3 regions of the Halomonas sp. BL6 genome follow, and region 1 is predicted to be linked to each of the others. Evidence: riboswitches for the same ligand, from Rfam matches in the RefSeq annotation. Region 1 holds a riboswitch; each other region holds the start of a gene.
What was found. A riboswitch is a leader RNA that binds a small molecule or an ion and turns the genes downstream of it on or off. The one in region 1 is predicted to bind thiamine pyrophosphate.

Region 1 (6,412 bases):
GATGCAAGAGGCAGAACTGCTGCTATTGGATGAGCCGTTTGCCAACGTGGACAGCGACACGGTGGATATCTTGATTCGCATTCTGCGCCAAATGGCCGACGACGGCGTCACGATCATCATCGTACTGCACGATATGGATCACCTGCGTCGCCTGGCCGATGAGGTACTGATGCTGAGCGCTGGCCACGGCCGCTGGGTCGCCCCCAGCGCGCTCAACCAGCAGCATGCACCCGCCCAAGTGGTGCCGTTTACGCTGGGAGGGCGTCATGCTGGAACTGCTTAATACCTGGTTCGTCAGCCCGTTCGATTACGGTTTCATGCGCCGCGCCGTGGTCGGCGGGCTCGCGCTCTCCCTGGCCGCCCCGCCGCTGGGGGTGTTTTTGGTGCTGCGTGGCATGAGTCTGATTGGCGATGCCATGGCCCATGCGATTCTGCCCGGCGTGGCGCTGGGCTTTTTGCTGGCGGGCTTTTCGCTACCGGTGATGAGCGTGGGTGGCGTGCTATTTGGGGTGATGGTGGCCTTGCTGGCGGGAGCGGTCTCGAAAATGGGTGGCCAGCGGGAAGATGCCGCCATGGCGAGCTTTTTCATCATTTCCCTGGCCGCTGGGGTCATGCTGATCTCCATGGGGGGCAGCAGCGTGGATTTAACCCACGTACTGTTTGGCTCCATTTTGGCGATCAACTCCACGGCACTGCTGTTGATTGCGTCGATCAGCACGCTGATCGTCATCACCCTGGCGATCATTTTCCGCGCCTTGGTGGTGGAGTGTTTGGACCCGCTATTTTTGCGCGGCCAACACCGCCGCAGTAGCTGGGTACATAGCGTCTTTTTAGGGCTGCTAGTGCTCAACTTGACCGCTGGCTTCCAAACGCTCGGCACGCTGATGGCCGTGGGTTTGATGATGCTGCCTGCCACGGCGGCGCGGTTTTGGAGCAAGCGCTTGGAAGGATTGATGGGGATTGCCGTAGTGCTGGCGATGCTGGCCAGCACCGGCGGGCTGCTGCTGTCGTTCCATTTGGACACGCCATCAGGCCCGAGCATTATCTTGCTGGCCGGGGCGGCTTATTTGTTCTCGGCGCTGTTTGGCCGCTACCACAGTTTGGCCGCCAAGCTGCGCCGTAAAACCACGCCGCTGGCGATGGAGCATTCTCACTAGCGAGTCGTCGTTTTCCGCTTTCTTACATCATCAGGAGCATGTTATGTCGTTTTTCTCTTCATCGCGTTGGTTAGTGGGCGTGTCGGCCATGTTGGCGTTGCCTGCGGCCATGGCGAACGAGCGGGTTCAAGTCGTCACCAGTTTCTCCATCCTGGCGGATATGGTCGAGAACGTCGGCGGAGAGCATGTGAAGGTCAGTGCCCTGGTTGGCCCGGATGGCGATGCTCACGTTTACTCCCCAAGCCCCGGCGATGCCCGAGCACTGGCAGGGGCAGACCTAGTGGTCTTCAACGGTTTGCTGTTCGAGGGCTGGATGGAGCGCCTGATTGACTCCAGCGACTACGACGGCCCATTGGTCACCGCCACCGACGGCATCGCACCCCGCGCTTTTGCGTCGCACGGCCACGATGACCACGCGCGCCATGACGAGCACGACCATGCGCATGAAGAGCACGGTCATGAAGAGCATGAACATGAAAAGCACGGCCATCATGAACACGGTCACGACGATCATGCGCATGATGACCATAGCGGTCACGAGCATGGTGATGACGACCCTCACGCTTGGCAAGATCTGCAGCAGGCGAAAGTCTACGTCACCAATATTCGCGATGGCTTGATCGAGGCGGATAGCGCCAATGCGCAGAGCTACCAAGCCAACGCCGAGCGTTATCTGGCAGAGCTGGATAACGTTGATGCCGAGATTCGTGAACTGCTAAGCGAGATTCCTGCGTCGGCCAGCGTCATCACCGGCCATGACTCCTTTGGCTACTTCTCCAGCGCCTACGGCGTGAATTTTCTTTCACCGGTTGGTCTATCGACCGAAGCCGATCCCAGCGGTGCCAGCATGGCCGCACTGATCGATGTGATCGAGCAGGAGAACGTACAGGCGCTGTTCCACGAGAACATGACCAACCAAGCGATCATTACGCAGCTAGCGGAAGAGACCGGCCTGCCCATCGCTGGCACGCTATACGCCGATGCGCTGGCCAGTGAAGGCGATGCCAGCACCTACCTTGGCATGATGCGCCATAACGCCCGGGTGCTGCACGATGCCCTAGCTACTCCGGGCCATGAAGCTCATGGTCATCGCCACTAGACCAGGCCGGAAAGGCCCTATACCGCCCCATTAGGGCGGTATTTTTTTGCATTGCATTTTGCTGTCGGGATGGGGAGACTGACACTAACAACGCCGCTGCCACTGTTCACTGTTTACTTCACCGCAAAGAGCCACGACCATGCGCCTAAACGCCGACTTTAGCCACTTTGCCTGTGTCACGCCGGAACAGTATCACTGGGTGGCCTCGCCTAGCGCAGGTGTCGAACGTATGATGCTGGATCGCATTGGCGATGAGGTGGCCCGCGCCACGAGCCTGGTGCGCTACGCGCCCAACAGCCAGTTCAGCCGCCATACCCACGAAGGCGGTGAGGAAATTTTGGTACTCGAAGGCGTGTTTGCCGATGAGCATGGCCGTTACCCAGCGGGCAGCTATCTACGCAACCCCATCGGCACGGGGCACACGCCGCGCATTGGCGACGAGGGTGCGCTGATCCTGGTGAAACTTCATCAGTTCAATGAAAACGACCTGCTCCAACTCGCCATTCCCGCCCACCGCCTGCCCTGGCAGCCCGACCGTCGGCCAGGCATCACCTACAAAATGCTGCACACCTATCAACATGAACGCGTCAGCCTAGAGCGTTGGGAAGGCGAGGTCATTATCGACTATCCGGCACTGCCGGGCGGCTTGGAGCTGTTCGTACTGGAGGGCTCGCTACGCGACGCAGACACCGAGTACCCGGCAGGTAGCTGGTGCCGCTATCCCCCGGGGGCTGCCCCGCGGCTTAGCGCTGGACCCTCAGGGGTCAAGATGTACGTCAAACGCGGACACTTATCTAACGCGCTGTGCGACGTTTAGCGGGCGAGTCCTACGAACGGCAGTAAGGTCAGCAGAGCGATCATCAGCACCGCCACGATCACTAGCGTGACTTGAAGCGGACGGGCCATGAAGCGTCGCCACAGCGTAGGCGCATCATCACGCGCCAGCGCCTCTTCGTGTTCACGGCGCACCTTGGCTAATCGCTCGGCCTGGTAACGCGCCAGCACCGCCTCGGCATCGTCTTGCTGTGCTGGGTCGCGCAGCCAGATGGCATCCACTCCCAGGCGGAAAAAGCCCGCCTGGGTTTCGTACACGTCGAAACCATGTTCTTCCAGCAGTTGGCGGACCTCCATGGCCTCTTCATCGGTCACGTGGCGCAACCGAAACAGCAGATGAGCCATCGTTAATCGCCCATGCCTGCCATACGGTCGGCTTGAATCACTTCGATCCAGTAGCCATCGGCGTCTTTGACGAAGATCACGTCTTTCATTTTGCCTTGGTCGGCACGCTTCACGAAGGTGACGTCGTGCTCATCGAACCACGCTTGGGCGGCTTCCAAGTCCGGCACGCTAAAACAGATGTGCCCGAAGCCTTGCGGCTCGGCATTACCGTCGTGGTAGGCAAAGTCCTGCTCGTTTTCGGTGCCCCAGTTATGGGTCAGCTCTAGCAGGCCTTTCTGGCTGAAGGTCCAGGCGGTGCGCGCTTGGGTCTCTTCCGGCACGTGATCGCTCTCCTCGACATTGGCCAGAAAGTAGAGCGAAAACTGCATCTCCTCGAAGTCCAGACGGCGCAGCACCTGCATGCCAAACACCTTGGAGTAAAACGCCAGCGCACGCTCAGGGTCTTTGACCCGCAACATGGTGTGGTTCAAGCGAAAGCCCTGGGTTTGCGAAGCGGCCGGGGTCACTCCCGGATGCTGTTCACCTTGATACGACATGACACTCTCCTGGTTGGATGATGCTTGTGTTGACGCGATGCAAAATCTTTGACGGACGTATGACTTTGTACAAGGCTTAGGCGACAGCGTCGTGCTTCCCGCTGCCTGTGCATCACTGCCTTTGAAGGCGTTATTTACCATGTTATGAGGGCGAGGAACGCAGAATTCCAGCCTGCCCCCGAGGAGTCTTTATGTCCCGTGATCTAAACGTATTGGGTGAACCGCTCACGCCCTGCTGCCACTCGCCGAAAACCGGTTTCTATCGCGATGGTTTTTGCCGGGTAGGGCCAGACGATGTCGGCATCCATTCGGTGTGCGCCATGGTGACCGAGGAGTTTTTGGCCTTCTCCAAGGCGCAAGGCAACGACTTGGTGACACCGCGGCCGGAGTTTGGCTTTCCCGGTTTGAAACCCGGGGATCGCTGGTGTCTTTGCGCGCACCGCTGGGCCGAAGCGGCACAGGTAGGACTCGCGCCGCCGGTCGTTTTGTCCGGTACGAACGAGCGAACGCTGGACATCATTCCACTGGTCAAACTCCAGCAGCATGCGCTAGATGCCGTACATTAATACCTGGGCCAAGGCGCCCCCGAATGCCCCTGGAAAAATGATGCAAATCTTCTACACTTCTATTTCGACAATTTTACATAGTGACCCGTGATGCCCCGCGAATGGCGTCCGATAGGAGCACGTCATGACAGCTATCGATATGACCCTTGGCGATCGCCTGACATTGAAGCAGTTGAGCAATGCGATTCAGAATGGCTTCTCCCCCATCGTCGAAGTCGAGTCCATGGATGGCATCTACAAAGTGCGTTTTCACCATGCTAATGGCGTCTCGGACCTATGTGACGCTCAAGGTCGCGTCAGCACCTTTCTGGGAACCGGTGAAATTCGCGATGCCCTGGGCCAACTCGGCTTAACCCATGGCGTGCTGACCTTTGCCGATCAGTGCGGCGACGAAATGATTGGCGTACAGGGCCGAGCCATCACCCCTGACGAAATGCTCACGTACGGGACCCGCATCGCGTTTCGTTAACGCGTTGTTGACCGGGCTTTACATCGCCGCACAAGGCTAGGATAGTACCCACCAACGACAGGGGCGCCGCTCAGCGGCTGAGAAGCACCCTTTGAACCTGAACCGGATAACGCCGGCGTAGGGAGTCGTGGTGCTTACCACCACCTCCTTACCCGGGAGGAAACCATGACTTACCCCCCACTTGGCGATATGCTTGCTGCCCTGCGCGAGTCCACGCCGCTCGTTCACTGCATGACCAATTACGTGGCCATGAACAGTACCGCCAACCTGCTGCTGGCCACGGGCGCATCGCCTGCCATGCTGCACGCCGCAGAAGAGGTCGCTGAATTTACCACGATGGCAGACGCGCTCTCCATCAATATCGGCACGCTCTCTGCCCCCTGGGCCGAGTCGATGCAGCTGGCGGCGCGCACGGCCGACACGACCGACACCCCCTGGGTGCTGGACCCCGTCGCCGTCGGGGCCACCGAGTTCCGCCAGCGGGTGTGCCAGGCGCTGCTGTCCCATCGCCCCAGCGTCATTCGCGCCAATGCCTCGGAAGTGATGGCTCTGGCCGGCTTGGCCAGCCAAGGGCGTGGGGTCGATGCGACCGCCACCACCGATGACGCCACTCACGCCGCCATGACGCTCGCCCAGCGGCAACGCTGCATCGTCGCCATGACCGGCGAAACCGATGTCATCACCGATGGTAGCCACCACGTCCGGTTAACCGGGGGCCACCCGCTGATGCCCCGCGTCACGACGCTCGGCTGTGGCTTGAGCGCCTTGGTGGCCGGGTTCGTTGTCGCCAACCGCGAGTACCCGCTGGCCGCGACGCTGGCCGCCTTGGCGTGCTTTGGCATCGCCGGTCATCGTGCGGGTCAGCAGGCCAAGGGGCCGGGCAGCTTTCAGGTCGCGTTTCTGGATGCACTGTACCAGCTCACTCCAGAGGATCTTTCGTCGCAAAGCCAAGTGGAGACGCTGCATGCCGTGTGATCTTTCGCTCTATTTGGTGACCGATGCCGCTCTGTGCGCGGAAGCGGGCCTCGAAGCGACGGTGGAAGCCGCCGTCAAAGGCGGAGTCACCGTGGTGCAGCTACGCGACAAGCATGCCAGCGACGAGGCGATGATCGAACAAGCCAAGCGCCTCAAAAGGCTGCTGGCGGGCACCCATGTGCCGCTGATCATCAACGACAGACTCGCCGTGGCCATCGCCAGCGGTGCCGACGGCCTGCATGTTGGCCAGAGCGATACCGCGGTTCTAGAGGCGCGGGAGGCGCTGGGGCCGCAGGCCATTCTAGGACTGTCGATCAACACCCTCGCGCAGCTTCGTGACGCGCCCATCGCGCTGTTGGACTACGTCGGGTTAGGCCCCATTTTCGCCACTGCCAGCAAGCAGGATCATGCTCGGCCCATCGGCTTCGAGG
Region 2 (6,412 bases), on a different contig from region 1:
GCACTTTTTGTGCGCCGATGCCGAAAACGGCAGCTCGATTCTCTCGGCGCTCGCTAGCGCCAGAGAAAACCTGCGCACCACGCGGGACGTGGTGCCCCGAGAGATTTGGGAAGAGGTCAACCAGCTCTATCTCAGCGTGGCGGATCACGCGGAGAACGGCGTGAGCCCTCGGCGTCGGGATGCATTTTTGAAAAACGTCATTCGAGGCTGCCAAACGCTAACAGGGCTCATCGAAGGCACCTTGAGCCACGGCCCGGCGCGTACGTTCATCAAGCTGGGCCGTCAGTTGGAGCGGGCGGACATGACCACACGGATCGTCGACGTGCGTTCGGCGAGCTTGCTGCCGCAAAATCCTGAAGAATTGCTGCCGTTCGAAAATCTACAGTGGATGAGCGTGCTGAAATCCCTGACGGCGTATCAGATGTATCGTCAGCAGGTCAGGCTGCGCGTGCGTGGGCCGGACGTATTGCGTTTTCTGCTTCAAGATCCGCACCTGCCGCGCTCCATTGCCTGTAGCCTGGAAACATTGGGGCACGAGCTGCAGTTACTGCCTCGTCAAGATCGTGTGGCAGCCACGGTGTCACTGGTACGCGCCGATGTGGTCGATGCGGACATTCAGGCATTGGCCCACTCGCCGAGCAAACTGCACGCTTTCGTGGACGAGCTACAAATTGGTTTTGCCGCCATTCACGATACGCTCAGCGCTACGTATTTCGTGAACGGCGACGGCGTTCCTCGAGTCACTCAGCGCCAAACCCAGAGCCACGTGGGCGACCATGACAACGACTGATTAGGCCGCTTTAGGGCTGGCGTTCGCGCGTTGAATGAGATCGTGTAGATACGCCAGCTTTTCATGCACCGCGGGGGCAAGAACCCCTGGGGCTAGATCCAGTAGGCCCATGTCACGATTGAGTTCATTCACCGTCAAGCCCACCTGGTGAAACGCTTGTAGCATGCTCTCCAATGAGCCATCGTACTCGGCCCGAGAGAGGCCCATGTGCAGTGCGGTATCCAGCACGGCCACCATGTCCAGATAAAAGGCAAACGTCTCTGCGAAATCCTCCCACGGATGCATGGCGGCGTAGGCGGAGATGAACCGTGTGGGCCAGTCTGCTGGAGCGCCTTGCTGATAGTACTGCTCTAGGGCGTCGCCATAGGTGGGATGGTTGTGGTCGCCGAACACGCGAATGCTGGCGGCTTCGTCTTGGTCTTTGATCAGTAGGTCCCAGTAGTAGTGGCCGATTTCGTGACGAAAATGGCCGATCAACGTACGGTGGGATTCATTCATGTCGACACGCAGCCGCTCACGCTCGACGTCATCGGCCTCTTTGACGTTGATGGTGATATGGCCATTGGCATGGCCGGTATACACCTTTTCTTGGTTTGCCGTGGAGCGCCACAGCCCTTGGTCGGGCAGCGCATCGGCCATGAACGAAAAGCTCAGTGGGACGCGGATGTCCTCGCCCTCGATCCCGTGGGGAAGCTTGAGCAAATCCAACGTATAGAAAAGCCGCCGTTTGGCGCTCTCCAGCGCTGCCCAGCGTTCCCGGTTGCCCTCGACCTCTAGGTCGGGAATCACCTCGTTGTAGCGGCAGCAGTCGCACAGCGTATCGGCGTGCCCGTCGGCCATCACCACCATCCGGTTGCAGACGTTTTCGACGGCATAGTTGTGGCACTTCATTAATGCCGTGCCGCAGTCTTCATGGGTACAGCGGTAGCCGCCGCTATCCAACGGTTCCAGCGCCACGATGTTACGACACGCGGGGCACCAGCCAACCTCCGACTCACAGGCCAAGCAGTGGGTATTCTCGAAAAACAGTGGATTGCCACAGCGGCAGCTAAACGTCTGCATGGATACCTCCTTGTGATCACCACCGCGCATCTCACGAGGGTGAGTAGTGATACGTCATTGTCTCAGCATAGCGATGCCCTCACCGAGAGGGAAAGCCAAATCGTCGAGCGGAGGGCATATTGTCTTTGTCCAGTTGCTAATTGACGTTTACGTCAACTTGCTGATATACCCTAAGGGTTCCCTATTCGATCCCATAACAAACACAAGCCGAGGAAACGCATCATGTCCGTTCGTGAAATTCCGATGTACATCGATGGCCAGCCGGTCATGTCGCAAAGCCAAGAGTGGCGCGATGTGGTGAATCCTGCCACCCAGGACGTGGTGGCGCGAGTACCGTTCTGTACGTCCGAAGAAGTCGAGCGCGCCATCGCCAGCGCCAAAACAGCGTTCAAAGAGTGGCGCAAAGTGCCGCTCGGCAAGCGCATGCGCATCATGCTCAAACTGCAGGCGTTGATTCGCGAGAATACAGCGGAACTTGCCGCCTTGATCACCGAAGAGCACGGTAAAACCCTGCCGGATGCCGAGGGTGAAGTGGGGCGCGGGCTAGAAGTGGTAGAGCACGCCTGTTCGATTACCTCCCTACAGCTTGGCGAGCTGGCGGAGAATGCGGCCAACGAGGTGGACGTCTATACCATGCATCAGCCGCTGGGTGTGGGGGCGGGCATTACCGCCTTCAATTTTCCGATCATGCTGCCCTGTTTCATGTTCCCGTTGGCGATTGCCACCGGAAACACCTTCGTCTTGAAGCCTTCCGAGCAAGACCCGAGTTCTACCATGCGGCTCGTGGAACTGGCACATGAAGCGGGTATTCCGGCTGGGGTATTGAACGTCGTGCACGGTGGGCCTGACGTTGCCAATCAAATTGCCGACCATCAAGATATCAAGGCGCTGTCGTTCATCGGTTCGACCCATGTGGGGTCGCTGCTTTATAACCGTGCGGCCGCTGCTGGCAAACGTATGCAGGCCATGATGGGTGCAAAAAACCACTGTGTTGTCATGCCGGATGCCAACCGTAGTCAAGCCATCGATAGCCTGCTGGGCTCTGCCTTTGGTGCCGCCGGTCAGCGCTGCATGGCGAACTCGGTGGTCGTGCTGGTGGGGGAAGCGCGCGAGTGGATCAAAGACATCGAAGCCGGCGCGCGCGGTATGACCGTGGGACCCGGCACCCAGCGCGAGGCCGATCTGGGGCCACTGGTCTCTCCGCAAGCCAAGGGGCGGGTCGAGCGTTTGATTACGGCAGGTGAGAAGGAGGGTGCTACGCTGCTGGTCGATGGGCGCGGCTACACGGTCGACGGCTACCCAGACGGTAATTTCGTCGGGCCGACTCTGTTTTCCGATGTGACGGCAGAGATGACGATCTATCGTGAGGAAATTTTTGGGCCGGTGCTGTGTGTCGTCAACGTCGAAACGCTGGACGACGCCATCGCTTTCATTAACGCCAATCCGAATGGCAACGGCACCTCGATCTTTACGAACTCGGGCTGGGTCGCGCGACGCTTCGAGACCGACATCGACGTCGGCCAAATTGGCATCAACGTGCCCATTCCGGTGCCGGTCGCCTACTTTAGCTTTACCGGTTCTCGGGCGTCGAAGCTGGGCGACCTAGGGCCTAACGGTAAACAGGCGATTGCGTTCTGGACGCAGACTAAAACGGTCACTGCCCGCTGGTTCGAGCCCGAAAACGTCTCTAGCGGTATCAATAGCACGATCTCGCTATAGCGAGCGGCAACACGCTGCGCCTCCTCGGTAGAGGAGGCGACCTTCACACGTCCTGAAACAGCGGTAAGCTCTCCGAGAGTAGTTGCCCTATGGGACCAAGCTGGCTCTCGTGTAGTACGAGCAGGTAGGGCGCCTCCTGCTCATCGCGAACGGGCGCCAGCAGCGCGAATTCTCCCTCTTCGAGGTGAAATTCATGAATTTCACGAAGGCCGTGGGGGGTCTCACATTGTGAGCAACGGTAGGTATCGTCCTCGCCATATACGAGGCGATGGTACATTTTGAACAGAGTGTAGAGGGCAAGCCCACCCTCGAACGCGGGCCAGCGAGCCGGTGTGGCACGAATATCGTCGGTGAGCGCGTTGCCTTCTGCTTCGGCATCGGCAATGGCATCGGCCAGGGGAGCCGCGAGAATAGCGGTTTGATCTGCGGGTAGGGGGGCATTTCGTTCCGCCGCCGCGTGAAAGGAGGTGGCCGCCGCCTCGAAATCTTGCAGGTTGTGCAGCGTAAAATCGGCATGCTGTAGGTCGGCAGGTTCGAAACCACCGTTCTCCCAGCCGTGAATCACACGAAGCGTGACCAGGCCGCGCTGCATAGGCTGGGCCAGCAGGGTGTGAAGCATGACACGGATATGCAACTGACGCTCATCCGTATCGTTCTCGAACGCACGGTACGGGTCTGCGAACAGTTCATGCAAACGCCCTGGCGTGTGCTCTTTTGCTTCGGAGTATGACATGGTGGTTTCCCTGTAAGTACGCCGCTTGGCTAGCCGAATAGCGTACGGCTTTTATGACATTAGATCACTAAAAGTATGGCGAGCGTAAAGCCATATGAAAAGAGTCTTTAGTTAGCAATTTGTTACGGATAAAAGTGAGTTGGTAGTGGGACTCTACTTCAAAATAAAAAAGGAGCCTTTATGGCTGCATCGATCAGTCGGTTCAAACTTCCTGACACTCTGGATAATGTTCCCAATGATATTCGGGAAGCCATGTTGGCCGTGCAGGAGAAAGCGGGCTTCGTGCCCAACGTATTTTTGATGTTGGCTCACCGACCCGACGAGTTTCGCGCTTTTTTTGCGTATCACGATGCGTTGATGGAGCGACCATCGGAGACGCTGACCAAAGCAGAGAAAGAGATGATTGTCGTTGCGACCAGTGCCCGCAATCGCTGCTTGTACTGTGTCGTCGCCCATGGCGCGCTGGTGCGTATCTACAGTAAAGATCCGTTACTGGCGGATAATATCGCCATCAACCATCGTGTGGCGGGATTGAGCGAGCGTCATCGGTTGATGCTCGACTTTGCACTGCACAGTGCCATCGATCTGGGCGAGTTTTCAGACGAATGGCAGGCGCGTTTAGAGGCAGTGGGGTTCACGCTGGATGATTGCTGGGACATCGGTGCCATTGCCGCGTTTTTTGGCATGTCCAACCGCTTGGTGACACTAGCTGGAACACCGCCCAACGCCGAGTTTTACCTGATGGGGCGTGTCCCCAAGAAAGTGGAATAAGCAGCCCGGCCCCATGGGCAAGGCTTTACTAACGCACCACTTTGCTTGAGGATACTGCCTCCACTCACTGTCGCCAGGGGAGCCCCAATGGGGCTGAGAATGCGCGCAACGCAGACCCTGGAACCTGATCCGGTTCGTACCGGCGGAGGAAGCGCGACATGCCTTACCTAACGTCTTTCGTGTTAGGCGCAGCGTTATGCTGCTTTGCTTTTCTGGGTCTTCGGGCACGTTTCAGTGGCGGCTCGCTGGATGACTATGTCACCGCCCGTAATTCGCAAACGTCGGCCACCCTGGGGCTCTCCTTTTTGGCGTCCGGTATGGGGGCTTGGATACTCTTTGCACCCCCTGAAATCGGCGCATTCGTAGGGCCCGTGGCGCTACTGGGCTATGCCCTTGGCTCGGCGCTGCCGTTCATCGTTTTGGGTCTCTACGGGCCTAAGATACGCCAAGCACTGCCCGAGGGACGCAGCATTGCCGAGTTTGCCGACGCCTGCTATGGCAAGGGGGTACGCCATTTCGTGGCGCTCGTTTCCGTGGCTTACATGGGCTGCTTCCTGGCTGCTGAACTCACCGCCATCGGGGCGATTACCGCGCTGCTCTCCGACGTGCCTCCCGCCGTGGTGATCATCGGGGTGGCGCTCACCACGCTGGTGTACACCGTCATGGGCGGGCTACGGGCAAGCTTGGCCACCGACCGCTGGCAAGCGTGGCTGCTTTTGGCGCTGCTGCTCGCCGTCGCCAGCGTGACGCTCTGGCGACTGCCCAGTATGCCGAATGACGCACAACTCCCGTCGCTCCCCATCGGCAGCTCGCTCAGCGTGGCGTTGACGCTGGTGATCGCCGTGACGGCGGCCAACTTGTTTCACCAAGGCTATTGGCAGCGGGTATGGGCGGCCCAAGACGACGCGAGCCTGGGGCACGGTGCCTGGTTGGGTGGCGGCTTGACCGTACTGGTCGTCATGGTGATCGGTGGCGTAGGTATTATGGCAGCGATGAGCGGGGTCAGTCTCGGCGAGCCGCCCATGCCGTTTTTTGCGCTGCTTAGTGATGCCCCGGTATGGATCACGCTGCCTTCATTGGTACTGGCCGTCACGCTGGTCACCTCGAGCGTCGACACCTTACAAAACGGCATTGCGTCGCTGTGGGCCAATGGTCACCGGCCCGAGGCCCTCAACAAGGCGCGCTGGCTCACCGTGGCGATCATGCTGCCTGTGATCGTGATTGCCTTGCAAGGGCTCTCCGTGCTGCGGCTATTTTTGATTGCCGATCTGCTGTGTGCAGCGATCGTGGTACCGGTGCTGCTGGGCTTGTGGCAGCGTATGACACCGATGGCAGCA
Region 3 (6,412 bases), on a different contig from region 1:
GGCAAAGAGCGCATGCGCAGGCTGATGAGCATGATCGCATCAGGCCGCATAGATCTGGGCCCGCTGGTTACGCACCGCTACGCGCTGGAGGATATCGTGGAAGCCTACGACCTCTTCTCCCACCAGCGCGATGGCGTGCTAAAAGTGGCGCTTAGCGCTGGCTAAGCGCCACCGGTAGCGGGCTATACCTCTTGGTACAGCTCGCTACCTTCTCGGCGGAATTTCTCCGCCTGCTCCTGCATACCGCGCTTCACTGCTTCGGCATCGCTTTCAGCGGCGTTTTCCGGGGCGCGGTCGCGGTAGGTGTCGCGCACTTCCTGGCTGATCTTCATGGAGCAGAACTTCGGCCCGCACATGGAGCAGAAGTGGGCTACCTTGGCGGAGTCCTTGGGCAGGGTCTCGTCGTGGTACTCCCGGGCGGTGTCCGGGTCCAGCCCCAAGTTGAACTGGTCTTCCCAGCGGAACTCGAAGCGCGCTTTAGATAGTGCGTTATCGCGCCGCTGCGACGCCGGGTGACCCTTGGCCAAATCCGCCGCGTGGGCAGCAATCTTGTAGGTGATGATCCCGGTTTTCACGTCATCCTTGTTGGGCAGGCCCAGGTGCTCTTTCGGCGTCACGTAGCAGAGCATGGCGCAGCCAAACCAGCCAATCATCGCCGCCCCAATGCCCGAGGTAATGTGGTCGTAGCCGGGGGCGATATCCGTCACCAGCGGCCCTAGGGTATAGAAGGGCGCTTCATCGCAGCACGCCAGCTGCTTATCCATGTTCTCTTTTACCAGGTGCATGGGCACATGGCCGGGGCCTTCGATCATCACCTGCACATCGTGCTTCCAGGCAATCTTGGTCAGTTCACCCAGTGTTTCGAGTTCAGCAAACTGCGCTTCATCGTTGGCATCGGCAATGGAGCCGGGGCGTAGGCCGTCGCCCAGCGAGAACGCCACGTCGTACTGCTTGCAGATCTCGCAGATCTCCTCGAAGTGGGTGTAGAGGAAGCTCTCCTGGTGGTGATACAAGCACCACTTCGCCATGATGGAACCACCACGGCTGACGATGCCGGTGACACGGTTGGCGGTGAGTGGCACATAGCGCAGCAGCACTCCCGCGTGGATGGTGAAGTAATCCACCCCCTGTTCCGCCTGCTCGATGAGCGTATCGCGGAAGATCTCCCAGGTAAGGTTTTCGGCAATGCCGTTGACCTTCTCCAGCGCCTGATAGATGGGCACCGTGCCAATCGGCACCGGCGAGTTGCGGATGATCCACTCGCGGGTTTCATGGATGTTCTGGCCGGTGGAGAGGTCCATGATGGTATCCGCCCCCCAGCGGATGCCCCAGGTCATCTTGTCTACTTCCTCTTCAATGGAAGAGGTGACCGCCGAGTTACCCAGGTTGCCGTTGATCTTCACCAGGAAGTTGCGGCCAATGATCATCGGCTCGCTTTCCGGGTGGTTGATGTTGTTGGGAATGATCGCCCGGCCACGGGCCACCTCGTCGCGCACGAACTCGGGGGTGATCTCTTTGGGCAGGCTGGCGCCGAAGCTCTGGCCCGCATGCTGATGGCCCAGAATGCGCTCTACTTCCGCCGTTCCCAACGCCTGGCGGCGCTGGTTTTCCCGCAGGGCGATAAACTCCATTTCCGGCGTGATGATGCCCTGGCGGGCGTAGTGCAGCTGGGTCACGTTCTTGCCCGCTTTCGCCCGGCGGGGTGTGCGGCTTAAATCAAAGCGCAGCTGGGCAAGGGTGGGGTCGTTGGCGCGGCGCTGGCCGTACTGGCTGGTGGGGCCATCCAAAAACTCGGTATCGTTGCGCTCTTCGATCCAGGCGCGGCGCAGTTCCGGCAGGCCCTGGCGCAAATCGATGCGGGCGTTGGGATCGGTGTAGGGACCGGAGGTGTCGTACACCAGCAGCGGCGGGTTCTGCTCATCCACGCCGCTGGTTTTGGTGGGCGATAGGGTGATCTCCCGAAACGGCACGCGAATATCCGGCCGCGAGCCTTCCACGTACACCTTGCGCGAGCCGGGCAGCGGCGCCACTGCGGCGGCATCGACCTGGGCGGTTTCGGCTAAAAAGTGCGCGGTTCTGCTTTTGACGGTCTTGGTCATGACGGTTGCTCTATGTTGTAGGAGGTTATTCAGAAAGGTCTAAACCCATCTGCCAGAAGTCGATTTCCAGGCGGGTGGCATCGCGGAAGATCTTGCTCAGCTCAGCAAAACGGGCGGGGGTGACATCGGCCAAGCGGGCATCGAGCCACGCAAGCTCTGCCTGCATAGCGGCTTGGAACTCCTCGCCTTCGTACATGGCGATCCAAGCGTCAAAAGGGTTTTGCGCGCCGCGCAGCGTAGAGGGTTGCGCGTTCAGCCAGTTGGCGATTTCGCCGTAGCCCACCAGGCACGGGGCCAGCGCCACGTGCAAATCGAGCAGGTCGCCGCGATTGCCGGTATCCAGCACATAGCGGGTGTAGGCCAGCGTGGCGCGGGCTTCGGGGAGTTCGGCAAGCTCCTGCTCGCTGATGCCCCACTCCTGGCAAAAGCCCACATGCAGGCCCAGTTCCACATCCACGATGGCTTTCAAGCCCTCGTGAGCCTGGCGCAAATCCGCCAGGGTGGGGCTTTTGTAAGCGGCCAGCGCGTAGGCGCGGGCGAAGTGGATCAAGAACAGGTAATCCTGCTTCAGGTAGTGGCGAAACGACGCCTCAGGCAGCGTGGCGTTGCCCAGCTGGCGCACGAAATCGTGCTCGATGTAGGAGCGCCAATCGTTCTGGCAAGCGGTGGTGAGATCGGTAAAGCGGTAGCCCATATTGGATGCCTCCGGTGGTACAGCGAACCGGCGCACGGGCGAAAGGAGAGTGAGTTGGGGCAAGGTATCAGGTGAACACGGCGCACCCCAACCACCGCTTGATTCCTACGCCGGTACTAGCCGGATCAGGTTCAACGGGCCCCGCCGTGACGACTTGCTGTAGCAGCCAGCCGTATAGCGATCTCAGCCGGTTCCACCGGCACCCCGTCAAGCAGTATTCAGCGCAGTGTAGGAGGCGGGTGGGGGAGATGCAAGGGGGCGTATTTTATTGGGCGCACAGAGGTGGTCTGCCGTGAGAGCAATAAACGACAAGAAAAAGGCGATGGCGTTGAGTGCTTGACCCCCATGGTTACCTTGACGCGTTCCATCAGTTTCATGAGGAAATGGCTCCATATTGCTGTTTATAAAAACAGTAATATTGAGGTGAGTAAAACGCGCAAGCCCGAGAATTTTGGCTACATCGCCAAAATTCTCTTTGCACGCTGTAGAATCAATGAGGTAGATTCAATTTGGTGGCTATGAAACCTCAGTCATTGTGATGTCACGTTCATTGAGGTTTCATGGCAGGACGTATAATCACTGTTAGGTGCGCGAGTATCAAAGTATGAGATGTTGTAGCAGAGAACTCAAAAATCCAGACATCGTTGACGGAACTGCATACTTTGTTTGCCCTGAATGCGGTGGTGTTCGAGAAGTTGAAAACTATCGAGTTTACACGCACGAAGAAGCTCTTAGTTACTTCAAGGAAAAATATGGATTCACACTACCTAAAGAGTATGTGAAATTCTCCGAATCAGAAGAAACTAAGGTAGTTAAACTCCCGTCTTGTGAAAACGAAACTCTACAATACTATTTTGGTGAAGGCTTTTACGAAATTGGCACGTTTGCAAGCGTAGATCCTAATTCGGAATACTCAATATATAGCTCCATAAGCTCTGGCAGAGAGTGGGGCCTTCCGGAAACATATGTGCCGCTAGAAGGTGATGGCCATACATGGTTGGCCCTAGACTATGGAGATTCTTTTACTGAACCCAAGGTTATTGTCACAGAGACGGATGAAGGCAATAGTCTAGTTGTGGCAAATACTTTTAATGAGTTTGTATCAAATCTCCTTCAATATGAAGAGGTTTATGATTTAAATGGTAATGTAATCTACAGTGAATAAAGCACCTAACAAGTCAAAGCACGCGGACTTGGTAAAGCTGTCACCTTTTTCGCTTGCGCAAAAAAGCCGCCAACTTCACCAATCCGGTGTTTGAGGCGTTAGCACTACAACCCAAAGGAGAGAGAATGGACACTTTTAAAGCATCAGTACAATACAATGACATGAAAGGTAGCGCAGCTGCCGACCGCGCGGATAAAGAGAATGCAGCAAAGTGGCTCAAAGACAATGACTTGATCAGCGACGAAGAGTTTGTTGTAGGCGTCAAAATGTGGGCTGGAGAGAATCATGGCACCCATAAGGATCCAGTTTACGTTACGTTCTTCGTGACCGACCTGAAGGGGCACCCTGATCTTCCTTCTTTGCTTGCTGCTAGTGGTGATGTAATAGAAGCAAGGCGCGTACGCGTGGATATGAACCTCGTTGACTTCTTCGGTCTGTTCAAACGACTGGAAATTACTTTGTCGAATGGCGGCATGCTAGAAGGAAAGTCTTATCCGTATGAATAGGCAGTGTGCTAACAAACGCGTTAAAGGCGACGCTCGTACCTCGCGCGCTTTACGCGGGCGTTAACACTCAAGGAGAGACTGTGCCTCTATACAAGTATTTGACACCTGAGAATACGTTGAGGGTTTTGGATGGGAGTGTCAGATTTACTCAACCTGGGGCTTTCAATGACCCGTTTGAAATGGTTCCAGAATTACATGTTCCAGAGGATTTCGAACCCAAAGATATCTCTATCAGCTTTGACGTACTTGCACCAAGAAGGCAGCCAAGTGTTGGAGAATTACCAATTGACTTTGAGTCTGACCATTGCAATGACATCAACTCCAGAAAGATTTTAAGCTCTCTGAATCAGTCCGTTGGTATTCTATGTTTATCTAAAAATGAGTCATCTCTGCTAATGTGGTCACATTATGCAGATGAGTACTCAGGAGCTGTTATTGAGTTTGACGAAGAACATGAATTTTTTACGGGCCTATTTAATATAGAGTATCGAGAGCAAAGACCTAAAAAGGACATTAGTGCTTATTTAAGTGGTGAATCTCCAATTCCTATAGCCGAGCTTTGTGTAAAGCCCAAAGATTGGGAATATGAGCAAGAATATAGAATTGTTAGAAATCTCTCTGATTGCAAGAAGGTTGGTGATTATAAGGGCTTTCCAGTTTATGTAATGAATGTCCCAATGGATGCGATAAAGTCCATCACTCTTGGTGAAAGAATGCCTCTAGAGCGCCAAAGAGAGATTTGGAACAAAATCAAGAATACAAAGATTGCATTGAATCTGGCTGCTATCGCCAACTGGGGTTACGAGTTTAGAAAAGAATCAATTAAGTATAATCTTCCTGCTTCTGAAATTAACCCTTTGATAAGTCCGAGAACAGCCCATGTATTTTCTGAACTTGAAAATGAGTTTGGTGAAATAGCTCGATGGATGATAAAAGAGCATAAGTTGAGCGATGTTGCTAACCATACATTGTAAAGTGTTAACAAACGCAAGCAGTCGGAAAATTTACTCGCTAGCGCTCCTAAATTTCCGCTGTTGCGGGCGTTAAATACCAAGGAGAGTGTAGGTGTACGAGTCAAATTTTTTTAGATGCGCTGGAACGAACAACACGCTTTGGCCTGAACGCTCCGGGCGTTGAATTAAGTGATACCCGTTTTCTGACCCAAGAGGCCTTAAGCTGCCTTCCAATTGCGATACGAGACATTATGGGCGAGTTGAGCGAAGCGGATGTCGTGGCTCAGTGTCTCTCGCTTCATATGAGGCTAAAACCGGTTATCGAAAAAATTCTGCGTTGTGACGCCTACTACACCATCGGTTGGGTGAGCCTTGAAAAAAGCGAAATGTTCAAGCAGACAGAGGAAAGCTTGTCCGAGATGCTCAAGCGCGGTATCAACGGCTCTAGTATAAATATCCATGCGTGGCTGACCCTTCCCTCACTGGAGATATTGGACTTCTCTCTTCCAACGACTTACGCAAAGATTCATGGTCTTGAGGACGGCAAAGGTGCGGTAGTCTCAAAACATCCATCAGAGCTCACCGGTGGCATGATGTATCAGCCGATGTTAGTTGGTGAGGAGTTCCTATCGAAATCGGGCGCCATGAGGTTCTTCGCCACGTATAGTATTTAACAAGCGCATGTTGCCGGACTGGTTTTTCGCTGCGCTCCAAAGCAGCCGCAAATGCGAACGTTATGCCTCAGGAGACTAATCACCGATGGATCAAGATTGGATTCTTCAAAAGAAGAAGACCCGTCGTACATTATCTAAATCGACTTGGGTACCTTTGCGAGCTTCTGTAGAGAACGAGAACGGCAACGTTAAAAACATAGGTTATAGCAACGAGTTCTTTGGATGTGGGTCCGTTGCGTTCTCGCCAGAAAACCGTGAAATAGCTGAGAAATTAAGCTGGGGGGACATCGGGCTTAGCAGAACGATTGCCCCTTATGCATA

Region 2: it holds a riboswitch for thiamine pyrophosphate, as region 1 does, so the genes downstream of both, FHJ80_RS08900 (sodium:solute symporter) here and thiM (hydroxyethylthiazole kinase) in region 1, are expected to answer to the same signal.
Region 3: it holds a riboswitch for thiamine pyrophosphate, as region 1 does, so the genes downstream of both, tenA (thiaminase II) here and thiM (hydroxyethylthiazole kinase) in region 1, are expected to answer to the same signal.

What each region holds. Positions count from the first base shown of each region.
Region 1 is NZ_VDGL01000006.1:131,944-138,355, reverse strand. It holds gene FHJ80_RS13685 (metal ABC transporter ATP-binding protein) at 1-283, shown strand, start outside; gene FHJ80_RS13680 (metal ABC transporter permease) at 267-1,157, shown strand; gene FHJ80_RS13675 (metal ABC transporter solute-binding protein, Zn/Mn family) at 1,201-2,256, shown strand; gene FHJ80_RS13670 (cupin domain-containing protein) at 2,396-3,073, shown strand; gene FHJ80_RS13665 (DUF6164 family protein) at 3,070-3,435, opposite strand; gene gloA (lactoylglutathione lyase) at 3,438-3,971, opposite strand; gene FHJ80_RS13655 (DUF2237 family protein) at 4,163-4,537, shown strand; gene FHJ80_RS13650 (hypothetical protein) at 4,662-5,006, shown strand; TPP riboswitch at 5,056-5,147, shown strand; gene thiM (hydroxyethylthiazole kinase) at 5,172-5,981, shown strand; gene thiE (thiamine phosphate synthase) at 5,971-6,412, shown strand, end outside.
Region 2 is NZ_VDGL01000003.1:473,725-480,136, forward strand. It holds gene FHJ80_RS08875 (alpha-E domain-containing protein) at 1-790, shown strand, start outside; gene FHJ80_RS08880 (putative zinc-binding metallopeptidase) at 791-1,852, opposite strand; gene FHJ80_RS08885 (CoA-acylating methylmalonate-semialdehyde dehydrogenase) at 2,075-3,571, shown strand; gene FHJ80_RS08890 (hypothetical protein) at 3,615-4,304, opposite strand; gene FHJ80_RS08895 (peroxidase-related enzyme) at 4,485-5,075, shown strand; TPP riboswitch at 5,141-5,244, shown strand; gene FHJ80_RS08900 (sodium:solute symporter) at 5,234-6,412, shown strand, end outside.
Region 3 is NZ_VDGL01000001.1:339,253-345,664, forward strand. It holds gene FHJ80_RS01510 (NAD(P)-dependent alcohol dehydrogenase) at 1-165, shown strand, start outside; gene thiC (phosphomethylpyrimidine synthase ThiC) at 183-2,099, opposite strand; gene tenA (thiaminase II) at 2,125-2,793, opposite strand; TPP riboswitch at 2,879-3,010, opposite strand; gene FHJ80_RS01525 (SMI1/KNR4 family protein) at 3,398-3,958, shown strand; gene FHJ80_RS01530 (hypothetical protein) at 4,084-4,464, shown strand; gene FHJ80_RS01535 (DUF2971 domain-containing protein) at 4,545-5,438, shown strand; gene FHJ80_RS01540 (hypothetical protein) at 5,669-6,091, shown strand; gene FHJ80_RS01545 (hypothetical protein) at 6,177-6,412, shown strand, end outside.